Regions from separate parts of the Nonomuraea sp. NPDC049750 genome, predicted to be linked through region 3. Evidence: riboswitches for the same ligand, from Rfam matches in the RefSeq annotation. Region 3 holds a riboswitch; each other region holds the start of a gene.
The links. Region 3 has a riboswitch for thiamine pyrophosphate ahead of AB0J16_RS14070 (FAD-dependent oxidoreductase). Riboswitches for the same ligand answer to the same signal wherever they lie in the genome.
Positions count from the first base shown of each region.

Region 1: linked by a shared signal. The riboswitch ahead of AB0J16_RS14575 (TenA family protein) and the one ahead of AB0J16_RS14070 (FAD-dependent oxidoreductase) in region 3 are both predicted to bind thiamine pyrophosphate.
Region 2: linked by a shared signal. The riboswitch ahead of AB0J16_RS03035 (cytosine permease) and the one ahead of AB0J16_RS14070 (FAD-dependent oxidoreductase) in region 3 are both predicted to bind thiamine pyrophosphate.

Region 1 covers NZ_JBFANB010000004.1:586,457-590,811, forward strand. Annotated here, with positions in the region: gene AB0J16_RS14560 (PspA/IM30 family protein) at 1-218, opposite strand, end outside; gene AB0J16_RS14565 (DUF3043 domain-containing protein) at 372-956, shown strand; gene AB0J16_RS14570 (hypothetical protein) at 1,162-1,776, shown strand; gene AB0J16_RS14575 (TenA family protein) at 1,893-2,570, opposite strand; TPP riboswitch at 2,715-2,810, opposite strand; gene AB0J16_RS14580 (hypothetical protein) at 3,452-3,892, shown strand; gene AB0J16_RS14585 (aldo/keto reductase family protein) at 4,319-4,355, shown strand, end outside.
Region 2 covers NZ_JBFANB010000001.1:636,793-641,147, forward strand. Annotated here, with positions in the region: gene AB0J16_RS03025 (PAS domain-containing sensor histidine kinase) at 1-618, opposite strand, end outside; gene AB0J16_RS03030 (methylated-DNA--[protein]-cysteine S-methyltransferase) at 715-1,281, shown strand; gene AB0J16_RS03035 (cytosine permease) at 1,291-2,634, opposite strand; TPP riboswitch at 2,625-2,737, opposite strand; gene AB0J16_RS03040 (rhodanese-like domain-containing protein) at 2,763-3,086, opposite strand; gene AB0J16_RS03045 (helix-turn-helix domain-containing protein) at 3,094-3,534, opposite strand; gene AB0J16_RS03050 (MFS transporter) at 3,610-4,355, shown strand, end outside.
Region 3 covers NZ_JBFANB010000004.1:484,794-489,148, forward strand. Annotated here, with positions in the region: gene AB0J16_RS14050 (polyprenyl synthetase family protein) at 1-77, shown strand, start outside; gene thiE (thiamine phosphate synthase) at 184-819, opposite strand; gene AB0J16_RS14060 (Rv2175c family DNA-binding protein) at 797-1,171, opposite strand; gene AB0J16_RS14065 (FAD-dependent oxidoreductase) at 1,202-2,365, opposite strand; TPP riboswitch at 2,424-2,540, shown strand; gene AB0J16_RS14070 (FAD-dependent oxidoreductase) at 2,530-3,750, shown strand; gene thiS (sulfur carrier protein ThiS) at 3,747-3,947, shown strand; gene AB0J16_RS14080 (thiazole synthase) at 3,940-4,355, shown strand, end outside.

The DNA.
Region 1 (4,355 bases), 100 kb from region 3:
TCCTCATAGCGCCTGGCCTGCTGTTCGAGGCCGTTGACCTGCAATTCCACCCGCTTGCGCGAGGTGGCGACGTCCGCCACGCCCCGGCGTACCTTCTGCAGCAACTCCAGTTGCCGCTGGTAGGAATAGTCGAGGGTCTCGCGCGGATCCTCCATTTTGTCCAGGGCCTTGTTGGCCTTGGACTTGAAGATCATCGAAAGTCTCTTCATCACGCTCATGCGCGTCGGCCGTCCCCTTCTTAGGTCGTGCTGGTGTTCACCCAGTGCAGCGCAGCCGCCTTGGGATTACCCTACGCATAACGCACGGGGGCGTCACTAAGTTGCCATCCAGGTAGGGTTGACGTCGTGTTGCGACGCCGTTCCCAAACCTCCGTGGACGACACCCCCGTCCCCATTGACGATCCTAAGCCCCAGGGCAAGGGTCGTCCCACACCCAAGCGCCGGGACGCGGAAGGCAGACGGCGCCAGCCGGTCACCGCGCCCAAGGACCGCAAAGAGGCCTATCGACAGGCCCGCGCCAAGCAGACTGTCGAGCGCGAGCGGGCCCGCAAGGGCATGCTCGCGGGCGACGAACGCTATTTCCCGGCCCGCGACAAGGGCCCGGCGCGCAAGTTCGCGCGCGACTGGGTCGACTCGCGGCGGCTGCCGAGCCAATACTTCCTGCCGTTCTCGCTGGTGATCCTGCTGGCGACGTGGATCCCATGGCCCGCAGACATCCGTCCGCTGGTGCTCGGCTACGTGATCACGATCGGCTGGCCGATCATGATGATCGGTGTGCTCTTCACCTCGATCTTCGTGGCCTGGCGGATCAAGAAGCTGGTGGCGGAGAAGTATCCCAAGGAGAACCTGCGCGGCGTCGGCTTCTATGCCGCGATGCGGGCTCTGCAGATCCGCAAGCTGCGTTTCCCGCCGCCCGCGGTCCTGCCGGGCGGCAAGCCGGTGCCACCCAAGAAGTAACGCGGTTCGCTCCGGCTTTCGCGCCGGCTTTCGCGCCGTTTCGCTCCGGCTTTCGCGCCGTTTCGCTCCGGCTTCTCCCAGCGCGGCACTCCTCGCGTGACCGTGGGCCGCCGGCCGCCCAAGGCCGGCTGCGGACACGCTCGCGGGGTGTTCAGCCCCTCATGGCGGAGTAAGGCTGTCGTGCAGGATGAAGGGGGGATATCCCATGACAGATCGTCCGCCCGAGAGCACCGGCTCCACATCGTCGTCGGACAGCCGCGGGACGACCGGGGCGAAGTGCGCGCTCGCGGTCAAGGGCCTGATGGGGATAGAGGCCATCACCTGGGGCAGCGGAAGCTCCTGGCGTACCGGCACGGGAGTTCCGGATCACATCGCGGCGCCCATCGAGTTGATGTGCTTCGAACTCCTGCCCTATGCCCTGCTCAGGGCCGCGCACATCAGCGAGAAGACGTTCCTGCTGGGCATGCGGAACCGGTCTTCGACCAAGTACGACGGCGGGTCGGAGGCGTGGGCGGGCTTTCTGTGCGACCCGGTGTCGAAGGACCGCGTGCCGGTGGACGAGCTCGCCGGCCTGCGTACCGTGGCGGGCGACGTCATCGTCATGATCGGCGCCTCCGCCGACGCGTTCCACACCGTAATCGTCTCGGGCACCGCCTCGACCGGCCCCGCCAAGGAAGGGCCGATGATCTACTCCCTCGCCGACCGCAGCCCGACAAGCGATCCCACCGAAATGACCCTCGGTAAGATCATCGCGCAGTTCCTACCTTATGAGACGGTCGCCGTACAGGTGTTCACCGTGAAGCCGGGCCTCCTGGAGTGAGTTCACGGCCACCAGCGGAAAGAGCTGTCGCGGCGCCAGGTGGGGGCGCCGATCTGTCACGGGCGGGCGCCGTACCACGTCTCTTTCGATTCTTTCGACGACCGACAGGGGCTCGTTCACAGCCATTGGCGGGTGGGCCAGGCTTCGAGGCGCCACGCGCTGTCCCAGAACATCCACTCGTATTCGGCCGCCCGGAGGAACGCCTCCGCCATGGCTTCGCGGATGGCGGGGCCGGACTGGGCGGCCTGCCGGTCGGTGATGGCCTTCGCCTGTTCGGCGGAGACGGCGAAGGCGGGGTCGGAATAGGTGGCGATCCACGCGTGGTACGGATGGTCGCGCCGCCCCTCCGTACGCGCCAGCAGTGCCGTGCCGACGTCCTGGTACACCCAGAAACACGGCAGCACGGCGGCGGCGAGCACGGGTAGTGGCGCGGTGAGCGCGGTGGCCTGAAGGTAGGACGCGTATGCCAGGCAGGTGGGCGAGGTGGGAATGGCCGCCATCTCCCCGGCGTCCAGGCCGAATTCGCCGAGATAACGGCCGTGCAGGGCCCGTTCGACCGTCAGCGCCGTATGGGCGGACTGGGCGAAGAACGCGGCGTCGGAGGAATCGTCCGCCCGGGCCGCCGCCGTCGCCAGCGTTTTCGCGTACGCCGCCAGATAACGGCCGTCCTGAACGAGATAGAAGGCGAAACGCTCCCGGTCGAGACCGCCGTCCCCCAGCGCGTTGTTGAACGGATGGTTACGGATCGCGTCGAGCAGCTTGGCCGCGCGCGTCCAGATTTCATCGCAGAACATGCCCTCACTCACCAGAGTGCGTGGAAATGGTGGACGGGGCCGTCTCCCCCGACCTGGAAACGCCCGCGGCCCGCGGCGCGCCGTTCAGATATCCCTGACCGTCCGCGCTCGAGTCGGTGCCGACGACGGAAAGCATCTTGGAAACGGGAGCCACCCGGACGTCCCTTCGCTAGTGCGAACTAGATCAGGTTCTACGGGTGTGATCTCAGCCCAACCTGCCGGGCACCCCGCGTCGCAGATCAGGGTAACAGAGGTCATGGTCGCGGACGGCGGTCCGCCATGGGCCCGCGAGGGGGCGGACGTCGCGATCGTGACGTACGCGTTCGGGATGGGCATCGACCGGCCGGACGTACGGTACGTGCCGCACCAGGAGCAGGCCGCCTCCATATGGTCGGTCCACAGCGACGCCGAAGAGAAGGCGGTCTTCATCCGGCCACGTTCCCCAGCGAGGCGAAGGCACGCGTCCAGACGAACCTGTTGGGGATTCTCGCGGTCGATCAACGGCCCGAGCACCTTCGTTCCGGCCGCGTGCCGAGCGGGAATCGCCAGCGCCTCGAAGAATTCGATGAATTCCGAGCGGACGATTGAGCTCGTCGCCGAACCCGAACCAGGTCTGAGTTTCTCTCTTGGTGCCTTAGACCGGCTCGACCGTAATGCGCGCCGCGCCTGGTACAGAGTTTCATTTGAGAAGCCTGGAAGAGTTTCATTTGAGAAGTCTGGACGTGTCGCCTCGGGTATCGGCCGTCGGGCAATCCGGAAGCGCGTCGGCCTGTATCATTCGACCGGGCTCTAAACGTCCCCGCATCGCCTCTTCTCGGCATGCGCCGAATCACTAGGATCGACTCCCTGTGGCCGCACGGCTCACAGCAAGGAGGATTTTCATGCGCATTTTACGCACCGGCTATACTCTCGCCCCGGCAATGGCGGCGGCGTTCTTGGTTCTGACGCTGACCTCATGCGGCAGCGGCAGCGGCGAAACCATCGCCACGGGAACCACCGCTCCCGAAGCCGCGGACACGAACCAGAAGGCGACGGGAAAAACAGCGGCCCCCGCCGGTGAAAGCGGCGTCAAAACCGGCGTCATGGATCAGCTGCGCAAATCGCGGGAGATAAAGGAGCTGCCGTACAAGCCGGCGGCCGTGACGAAGTTCGTGTCGTGCATGGCCGACGTCCTGGTGAAGTACAGCAACAAGAAGGACCTGCGAGCCTACGCCGACGGCTCGCTCGACCTGGAGAGCATCCGGCAGACCGACAAGGCCGCGGCCGACAAAGCGGGCTTCAAGTGCTCGGACGTCGTCACCAAGGACGATCTCAAGCAATAGACGGCCAGCCGCCGGATGACACCCGGCGTCCGATCCAGCAGGTCGATCGGCCGGGCACGTGCCTGGTCCATCGGCGGCGCGGCCAACCCGGACGATCCCTTGGCCAGGGGCTCGCGAACCACCAGACTTTGCGGCTCCGGCAGCACGGCCATGGATCGTCCGCCCGCCTCGCGCCGCTCGCGCTCGCCCAACGGCATCCGTTCGGCCTGGTCCAGGTCGGTGCCGCCGAACGTGTCCGTCCGACCATCCTTGGAGAGGTCAAGCTTGGTGGTATCAGGCCGCCCCGCCCACGAGCGGTGCCGAGCCGCGCAGTCGTCGAGGACCGCCAAGCCCCGTCAGCGCGCCCGGTCGATGAGCGCCCCGGCGGGCAGACCGCACCCCATCCCGGTTTAGATCACCGCATGAGACGGGCCTAAGGTCGGATCTATGGAATTCCGTACCCTCGGTCGCAGCGGTCTCAAGG
Region 2 (4,355 bases), on a different contig from region 3:
GACCAGGCTGGTACGCAGCTCGGCCGTCACGTCCTTGAGCGAGTCGGGCAACTGGTGCGCGCTCACCAGCCGCAGCCGCTCGCCCTCGATGAGCACGAACCCGCCCGCGTCGGCGCCGGTCAACTCGGTCAGGCTGGCCGCGATGCGGTCGAGCACCGTGGACAGCTCCAGCTCGGCGTTGATGTCGCCGACCACGTCGGTGAGCCGGCGCACCAGCCGGGCCCGCCGCGCCATGCGGTTCCTGGCGGCCTCGTCGGCCTCAGTCAGATGGTGCACGAAGACGTAGCCCGCCACGGCGCTGCCCGTGAGCAGCGCGCTCGTGTCGACCCTCAGGTCGAGCACGGTGCCGTCCCTGCGCAACCGCTTGGTACGCAGCGACACCTGGCCGCCCGTACGCACCCGTTCGAGCACCGCGTTGTGCTCCGCTGTCAGCTCCCCCGGCACGATCGGCGCCCTGCGGCCCAGCATCTCCTCGGCCGACCAGCCGAAGAGCCGCTCCGCCGCCCGGTTCCAGACGAGTACGGTCTGGTCCCTGTCGAGCGCGACCACGGCGTTGGGCGAGCTGGCGAGCACCGCGCGAGCGATCTCATCGTCACTGCCTGCTCTGTCGTCACCCACACCTCCATAGTGCCTGTGGCGTGCGGCGTTCGTCGGGCGATCCGTCCGATACGCTGCGGGCACGGCCTTTCAGGGCGGCGGAAGAGGGTGACGGGTATGTCCAGTGGAGACCTCGATGCCCTGCTGCGGGTGACTTCCGCCACCTATCGCGGCGAGGTTCCGCCCGATGTGGCGTTCGGCACCTATGACGGCGCGGTCGGCCGGCTGGTGCTGGCGGTGAGCGGCAAGGGCATCGTGGCGTGCAGCTTCGAGTCGGAGGACACCGTCTTCGAGTTGGTCGTCCGGCATGTGGGCGCGTTCGTCGGGCCCGACCCCGGGCGGCTCGACCCGGTGCGCAGGGAGCTCGACGCCTACTTCTCCGGCCGCCTGCGGGCCTTCGCCACACCGGTGGACCTGTCCATCGCCACGACGTTCGCCCGTACGGTGCTGCAGAAGACCATGGCCGTGCCCTACGGCGAGACGGCGACCCTCGACGAGATCGGCGAGAGCATCGGCCGCCCGCGCGCGCTGCGCGCGGTCGGCAACGCGCTCAACGCCAACCCCGTCTGTGTGGTCGTGCCGTGCCACCGGATCGTGCCGGGCGACGGCGAGCTCGGCGACTACGCGGGCGGCCAGGCCGCCAAGCGTCATCTCCTCAACATCGAGAAACGCTCACGGGCCTGAGGTACGTACTCAACGACTCGTGATCGAGGCGCGCCTGGTCGCCCAGCCGATCGCCAGCGTCACCAGAGCCGCCACCAGAGCCGCGCCCAGGGCCCCGTTCATCCACGGCTGCCTGGTGAACCCGGTGGCCTCGCGTACGGCCGCCCAGAGGCCGTCCCACTGCGCGACCGTCGGCGTGGAGGTGGTCAGCCAGTAGGCCACGAAGCCGAGCGCCCAGGGCACCAGCATGGACCAGCGGGCGGGCGCGTCCTCGTCGGTGTTCCACCCCGAGGATCCGCCGAGCACGAAGTAGTCGACCGCCAGCACCGCGAACATCGGCACGAACACCGCCCCGATCACCCCCAGGAACGCCCCGTAGGAGTTCACGTCGACCACCAGCGCAATGGCGGTGGTCAGCACGCCGATGGCGATCGAGAAGACCCGCCGGTCGACGCGCGGCATGAGGTTCTGCAGGGACATGGTCGTGGAGTAGACGTTCGCGAACGACTGGTCGGCCTCCCGCAACACCAGGATCGCGAAGAACAGCGCGCCCAACGGCACCGCGACGAACGCCCCGAACACGGCCGTGCCGTCGGCGGCCACCGCCGCGGACCCGGCGATGGCCACCGCGTAGACGCCCAGCCCCAGGCAGGCGACCTGGGCCAGCGTGTAGCCGCCGACCACGCCCGCGAAGGCGGCCCGGCTCGACCTGGAGTGCCGGGCGAAGTCCGCCGCGATCGGCACCCACGAGACCGACAGCGCGATGACGTAGTCGACCGCGGGCGCGAACGCCGTCCACGACCCGCCGCCCTGCGGCGGAGCCTTCGACAGGAACGCCACCGCGAACCAGACCAGCGAGATGATCACTCCGATCGTGACGTAGCGCCGCAGCAGCCGGATCGACCCGAGCGGCCAGATGGTCAGCGACGTGGTCAGCGCCCCCGCCACCACCACCCACACCTGGTACGGCACCACGGCCCCGAAGATGGCCATCGCGCCCTTGGCGATCACCCACAGCTCGAAGGCGCCCCACCCGATCATCTGGACGATGTTGAGCACGGTCGGGATGTAGGACAGCCGCGCCCCGAACAACCCGCGCAGCAGCACCATCGCCGGCCGCCCGGTCTGCGTGCCCGGAATGGCCGACAGCCCCACCATGGCCGTGCCGACCAGGCTGCCGACGAGCGCGGCGAGCAGGGCCGCGCTCAGGCTGAGCGGGCTGCCACCGAGCGGGTCGAGCAGGAACAGCGCACCGCTGAACCCCAGCAGGCTCACGGCCAGGTTCGCCCACAGGGCCCCCTGGTCGAGCAGCCCGAGCGTCTTGGGGGGCGTCCCTTCGAGGGTCAGCGGGACTTCGTCGACGACATGCGTCATCTCACACTCCCTACGCCGGCATTACCCGGACAGGTTCATGCGGTCGGCGACAGGTCAGTCGCCCTCTCAGCCCGGTGCACCCCGAGCTCCCGCGGTTTGTGTAGTTGTCGAGCGGATTATGCCATCCGTCAGGCGACGAACGGCGGGCGCCCCGTCTCACTGACCATCGGGCGGCGCGCGCCCGCCCACGACTGCATGCCGCCGTCGACGTTGACCGCCTCGCGCCCGAGCTGGTTGAGCCAGGCCGCGACCTGGAACGACCGGCCGCCGACCCGGCAGACCACGTAGACGGTCCGGTCGCCCGGCACCTCCTCGACCCGCCCCTGGATCTGCGTCATCGGGATGTGCACCGCCTCGGGCGCGTGCCCGGCCACCCATTCGTCCTGTTCACGCACGTCGAGCAGGTAGGCGTCGGCGGGAACGTCGCTGGCCGGGATCTCTGGAACCGTCATGCCTCCATCATCTCGCGTCGCTGGTCATCTCGCGTCGCTGGTCATACGCGGCACGCGCCGTGGCGATCTCCTGCCGATGCTCCTCGGTCCAGGTGACCAGGCTCTTGATCGTCTGGTGCAGGGTCCGGCCGAGCGGCGTGAGCGCGTAGTCGACCCGCGGGGGCACGACGGGGTGGACCGTGCGGCTGACCAGGCCGTCGCGCTCCAGGTGGCGCAGGGTCACGCTGAGCATCCGCTGGCTGACCCCGTCGATCTCGCGGCGCAGCTGGGTGAAGCGCAGGCTCTGGCAGTCGAGCAGCGCGATGACCAGCAGCGACCACTTGTCGGCGACCCGGTCGAGTATCTGCCGGACCTCGCAGTCCTCCCTGGTGTCCCACTGCCACACGTCGTAGTCGTCGTCCACGGTGCTCTCGCAGTAACCGGGTGACTTAGAAGTGCCGTCTTCCATGACATTTCATACTGCCGGATGATTTGGACGGTTACCAGAGATAACCGAATGCCGATAAGTAACCGGGAGTTGACCATGTCCAAACGCGCTTGGGGCATGTTGATCGTGCTGTGCGGGGCCATCTTCATCGAGGGCACCGACGTGGCCATGCTGAACGTGGCCCTGCCGTCGATCAGGGCGGATCTGGGGCTGTCCACGGGCATGCTGAGCGGGGTGGTGAGCGCCTACGTCCTGGGCTGTGGCGGTTTCATCCTGCTCGGCGGCCGGGCGGCCGACCTGCTGGGCCGGCGCAGGATGTTCCTGCTCTGGCTCGGGGTGTTCGTGGTGTTCTCCGGGCTGGGCGGGTTCGCGACCGAGGGGTGGGTGCTGCTGGTCGCCAGGTTCCTCACCGGGGTCGCGGCCGCGTTCATGATGCCCGCCGGGCTGTCGCTGATCACCACGAGCTTCCCCGAGGGCAGGCAGCGCAACCGCGCGCTGCTGGTGTACGCGGGGACGGGGGCCGCCGGGTTCGCGCTCGGGCTGGTGATCGGTGGTCTGCTGAGCTCGATCGGCTGGCGCTGGGTCTTCTTCGCGCCCGTCCTCTTCTCGCTGGCGATCCTGATCGCCGCCGTCCCGCTGCTGAAGGAGCAGCCGACGCCCCGGCCCGCCGGCGGCGTCGACCTGGCCGGGGCCGCGACCATCACCGGCGCGATGACGCTGCTGGTCTACGGCCTGGTACGGCTGGAGCGCCCCGCCGACGGCCCGGCCTGGACCATCGGCGTGTTCGCGGGCGGAGTGGCGCTGCTGGCGGCGTTCGTGGCGATCGAGCGGCGGTCGGCCAC
Region 3 (4,355 bases):
GCAAGGCGCCCATCACACCGGAGGCCCGCGCGGCCCTGTCCGACCTGGCCGTGGCCGCCACCTCACGCACGACCTGAGTCACCACACTGCCCCTCAGGCACGCCTGAGAGGCCGCGCGTACGCACCGCCGCCTCACGCATGAGCTGAGTGCGGCGGGCGCCAGGCGGCGCCCGCGCGCGTCTGTCAGCCGGCCAGGCGCTTGGCGAACTCCGCTGCCGCGGCGCCCGGATCGTCGGCCTCCGTGATGGCGCGTACCACCACAACCCGTTCGACCCCGTACGACCGGACCTGGTCGAGATTGCCCAGGTCGATGCCGCCGATGCCGAACCACGGCCGCCCGGTGCCGAGCGAGGCCGCGTGCCGGAGCAGCGATGGCCCCGGCGCATGGCGGCCCGGCTTGGTCGGCGTCGGCCAGACGGGACCGCAGCAGAAGTAGTCGACGCCCTCCTCCACAGCCGCGGCGGACGCCTCGGCGATGGAGTGGGTGGACCGTCCGATGAAGACGTCGTCGCCGAGTATCTCTCGCGCGACCTTCACCGGAAGATCGTCCTGCCCCAGGTGGAGCACGTCGGGCCGGGCGGCGTAGGCGATGTCGGCCCGGTCGTTGACCGCCAGCAGCCGGCCGTGCCGGTCGCAGGCGTCGCGGAAGACCTCAAGGAGCGCGAGCTCTTCGCGCGCCTCCAGGCCCTTCTCCCGCAACTGGACGATGTCCACGCCCGCGGCCAGCACCGCGTCGAGGAATTCGGCCAGGTCACCGCGTTCGCGACGGCCGTCCGTGCAGAGGTAGAGACGGGCGTCAGAAAGCGAGAGCTTGGGCACGCCGCTTGACCTCGGTATGGCGACCGGCCCTGATGGCGTCGACGGGCGAGCCGGGCAGGGAGTCGTCGGGAGTGAAGAGCCAGCGCAGCGACTCGATGTCGTCGTAACCGGAGTCGCGCAGCACGGAGAGTGTGCCGGGCAGACCCTTCATCACGTCCTTTCCGTCAAGGAACACCGCGGGCACTTGTGGCCCACCACCACCCCGGCGCACACCGAGCAGTTTCCGATCCTTGAGGAGTTGCTTGGCCCGCCCTATCGAAAGGTCTAGGCGCGCGGCCACTTCGGGGAGAGTGAGCCACTCGGCGACGAGTTGGTCGGTCTCCCGGTCGATCTGCGCAACAGAAAGCGTCACGAAACCACAACTACCACATGGCGTGCTTGCTCAAACAACACAGTCCCGTAGGGAGAGGTCGGGATCTACCAGGCGTTCGGCGTCTACGCGGTGTCCGGCTTCGATGATTCTGCGGCCCTGGACGAGGTCTCGGGGCCGGTCCACGGCGAGCACCGCGGCCAGGGTGTCGTCCGAGGTGAGCCAGCAGGCCGACCATTTTCCGCCGAGTTCGCCTCGGTAGAGGAGACGATCTCCGGCCGGGTGGTGGCCCGCGTACTGGACCATGTGGCCGAACTGCTCGGACCAGAAATAGGGCACCGGGTCGTAGGCGGCCTCGACACCCAGCAGCGTGGCGGCGGCCACCTCGGGCGAGTTGAGCGCGGCGTCCCAGTGCTCGACCCTCAGCCTGGTCTCGAACCGGCGCGACCACCAGGCGGCGCAGTCGCCCACGGCCACGACGTTCGGCAGGGAGGTGCGCAGGTGTTCGTCGGCGACGACGCCGTTGTCCAGGTCGACGCCGGAGCCCGCGAGCCAGCCGACGGTCGGGCGCACTCCGACGCCGGTGACGACCACGTGCGCCTCGATGAGGCTTCCGTCCGCGAGTGTGACGCCGCCGTCGTCCACGGAGCCGACCAGGGTGTTCAGCCGCAGGTCGATGCCCTCGTACCAGCCCTGGGTGCGGGCGCCGATCTCAGGGCCGACCGCCTGGGCGAGCGGGGCGGGGCCCGCCTCGATCACGGTCACCTCGCAGCCGGCTCGGCGGGCGGCGGTGGCCACCTCGGCGCCGATCCAACCGGCGCCGATGATCACCACGTGGGCGCCCTTGACGAGCCGGGCGCGCAGCTCAAGCGCGTCGTCGAGGGTGCGCAGCACATGCTGACGGCCGTCGCCGGGCAGCGTGATCGGCTCGGCGCCGGTGGCGATCACCAGGCCGTCGTAGCCGAGCTCGCCCTCGGTGGTCTCCACGACGCCGGGACGCAGCGCCTTGGCCGAGACGCCCGGCCAGAAGTCCACCTCCAGCACGGCGAGGTCGGCGTCGACGAAGCTGGAGTCGCTGCTGCCGGACAGGACCGCCTTCGACAAGGGTGGCCGGTCGTACGGCCGGTGCCGCTCTTGCCCGATCAGCGTGATCCTGCCGTCGAACCCTTTCGCGCGCAGCGCCTCGACACTCCGTACACCGGCCAGACCGGCGCCTGCCACCACCACATGATTCACGTTCAAGACCATAACGGGGCCCGTGCCGGGACGTCGCGCCGAGGCCGTAGGGTGGAGACGTAAGACGCGCGGGAGTCCGGCCGTTACCGGGCTGAGAGGAAGGCTGCACCGGGCCTTCGACCGCAAGACACCTGATCCGGATCATGCCGGCGAAGGGAGCGGACGTGGACATCGTCGTAGGCGGCGGGATCATCGGGCTGTCCATCGCCTGGCGCCTGTCCCGCTCGGGGCGGCCGGTCACCGTGGTCGATCCGGCTCCGGCCACTGGGGCCTCGCACGCGGCGGCGGGCATGCTGGCGCCGGTGAGCGAGGTCACCTACACGGAGGAGCCGCTGCTCCGACTGGGCCTCGCCGCACTGCGCCGCTGGCCGTCCTTCGCCTCCGAACTCGCCACCGACGCCGGCCTCGACGCCGGTACGAAACCCGCCGCCAACCGCCTTGACGAGGCCGGGGCGTCTGAAGCGGTCGTGAGCGGGCTCAGTGAGGCCGCGCGGGCCGGGCTGGACTTCCGGGTCGACGGGACGCTGGCCGTGGCGTTCGGGGCCGACGATCTGGCGGCGCTCGGTGAGCTGGCCGCGTTCATGGAGAAGCTGGGGCTACCGGTCGAGCGGCTGACCGGGCGCGAGTGCCGTCGGCTGGAGCCCATGCTGGCGCCGTCCGTACGCGGTGGGCTGCTGGCCCGTGGAGACGCCTGGGTGGACCCGCGCCGGGTCACCGCCGCGCTCCTGGCCGCACTCGACCGCCTGGGCGTCCCCCTCGTCCGGGCTCGCGTCAGCGAACTGCTCCAGGACGGCGACGTCCAGGACGATGACAAGGTGGTGGGCGTACGCCTCGCACCCCCGGACCAGAGCCGCCCGCAGGCGGACATTCCCGATGAGATCCGGGGCGAGCGGGTCGTGCTGGCGGCCGGGGCGTGGAGTGCCGGGCTGGTCGATGTCCCGGTACGGCCGGTCAAGGGGCAGATCATGCGGCTGCGTTCCCCCCAGCCCCTGCTCGGCAGGTGCGTACGCGGGACGGTCCACGGGAAATCCGTGTACCTGGTGCCGAGGGGTGACGGTGAGCTGGTGGTCGGGGCGACCCAGGAGGAGCTGGGGTTCGACACGAGGGTGACGGCGGGCGGACTGTACGAGCTGCTGCGGGACGCCCACGAGCTGGTGCCGGGCGTCACCGAGCTGGAGATCGTCGACGTGGTGGCGGGGCTGCGGCCGGGCACACCGGACAACGTCCCGCTCATCGGGCCCAGCGGGACGCCAGGGCTGGTGCTGGCCACTGGGCATCATCGGGGCGGGGTGCTGCTGGCTCCGCTCACGGCGGCCATTCTGCTGGGCGAGGAGAGCGAGCTCGCGGAGCTGTGCTCGCCGCTGAGGTATCGGGATATTTCATGAATGTGACCATCAATGGGGCCCCGCACGAGGTGCCCGACGGCACCACCGTGGCGCAGGCCGTACTCACGCTCACCACGGCCACGACCGGCGTGGCCGTGGCCGTGAACGACGAGGTGGTGACGCGGAGCGCCTGGGAGACGACGGCGCTCGGCGACAGCGACCGGATGGAAGTGCTGACGGCGGTGCAAGGTGGATGATCTCCTCATAGCCGGAGAGAAGTTCTCCTCCCGGCTCATCATGGGCACCGGTGGCGCCCCGTCGCTGGAGGTGCTCGACCAGGCGCTGGTCGCGTCCGGCACCGAGCTGACGACCGTCGCCATGCGGCGGCTCGACCCCAGTGCGCCCGGCTCGGTGCTCGACGTGCTGCGCGAACGCGGCATCAAGGTCCTGCCCAACACCGCCGGTTGTTTCACCGCGGGCGACGCCGTGCTGACCGCCCGGCTGGCCAGGGAGGCGCTCGGCACGAACTGGGTCAAGCTCGAGGTCATAGCCGACGAGCGGACGCTGCTGCCGGACCCGATCGAGACGTTCGACGCGGCCGAACGGCTGGTGGCCGACGGGTTCGTGGTGCTGCCGTACATCGGGGACGACCCGGCGCTGGCGCG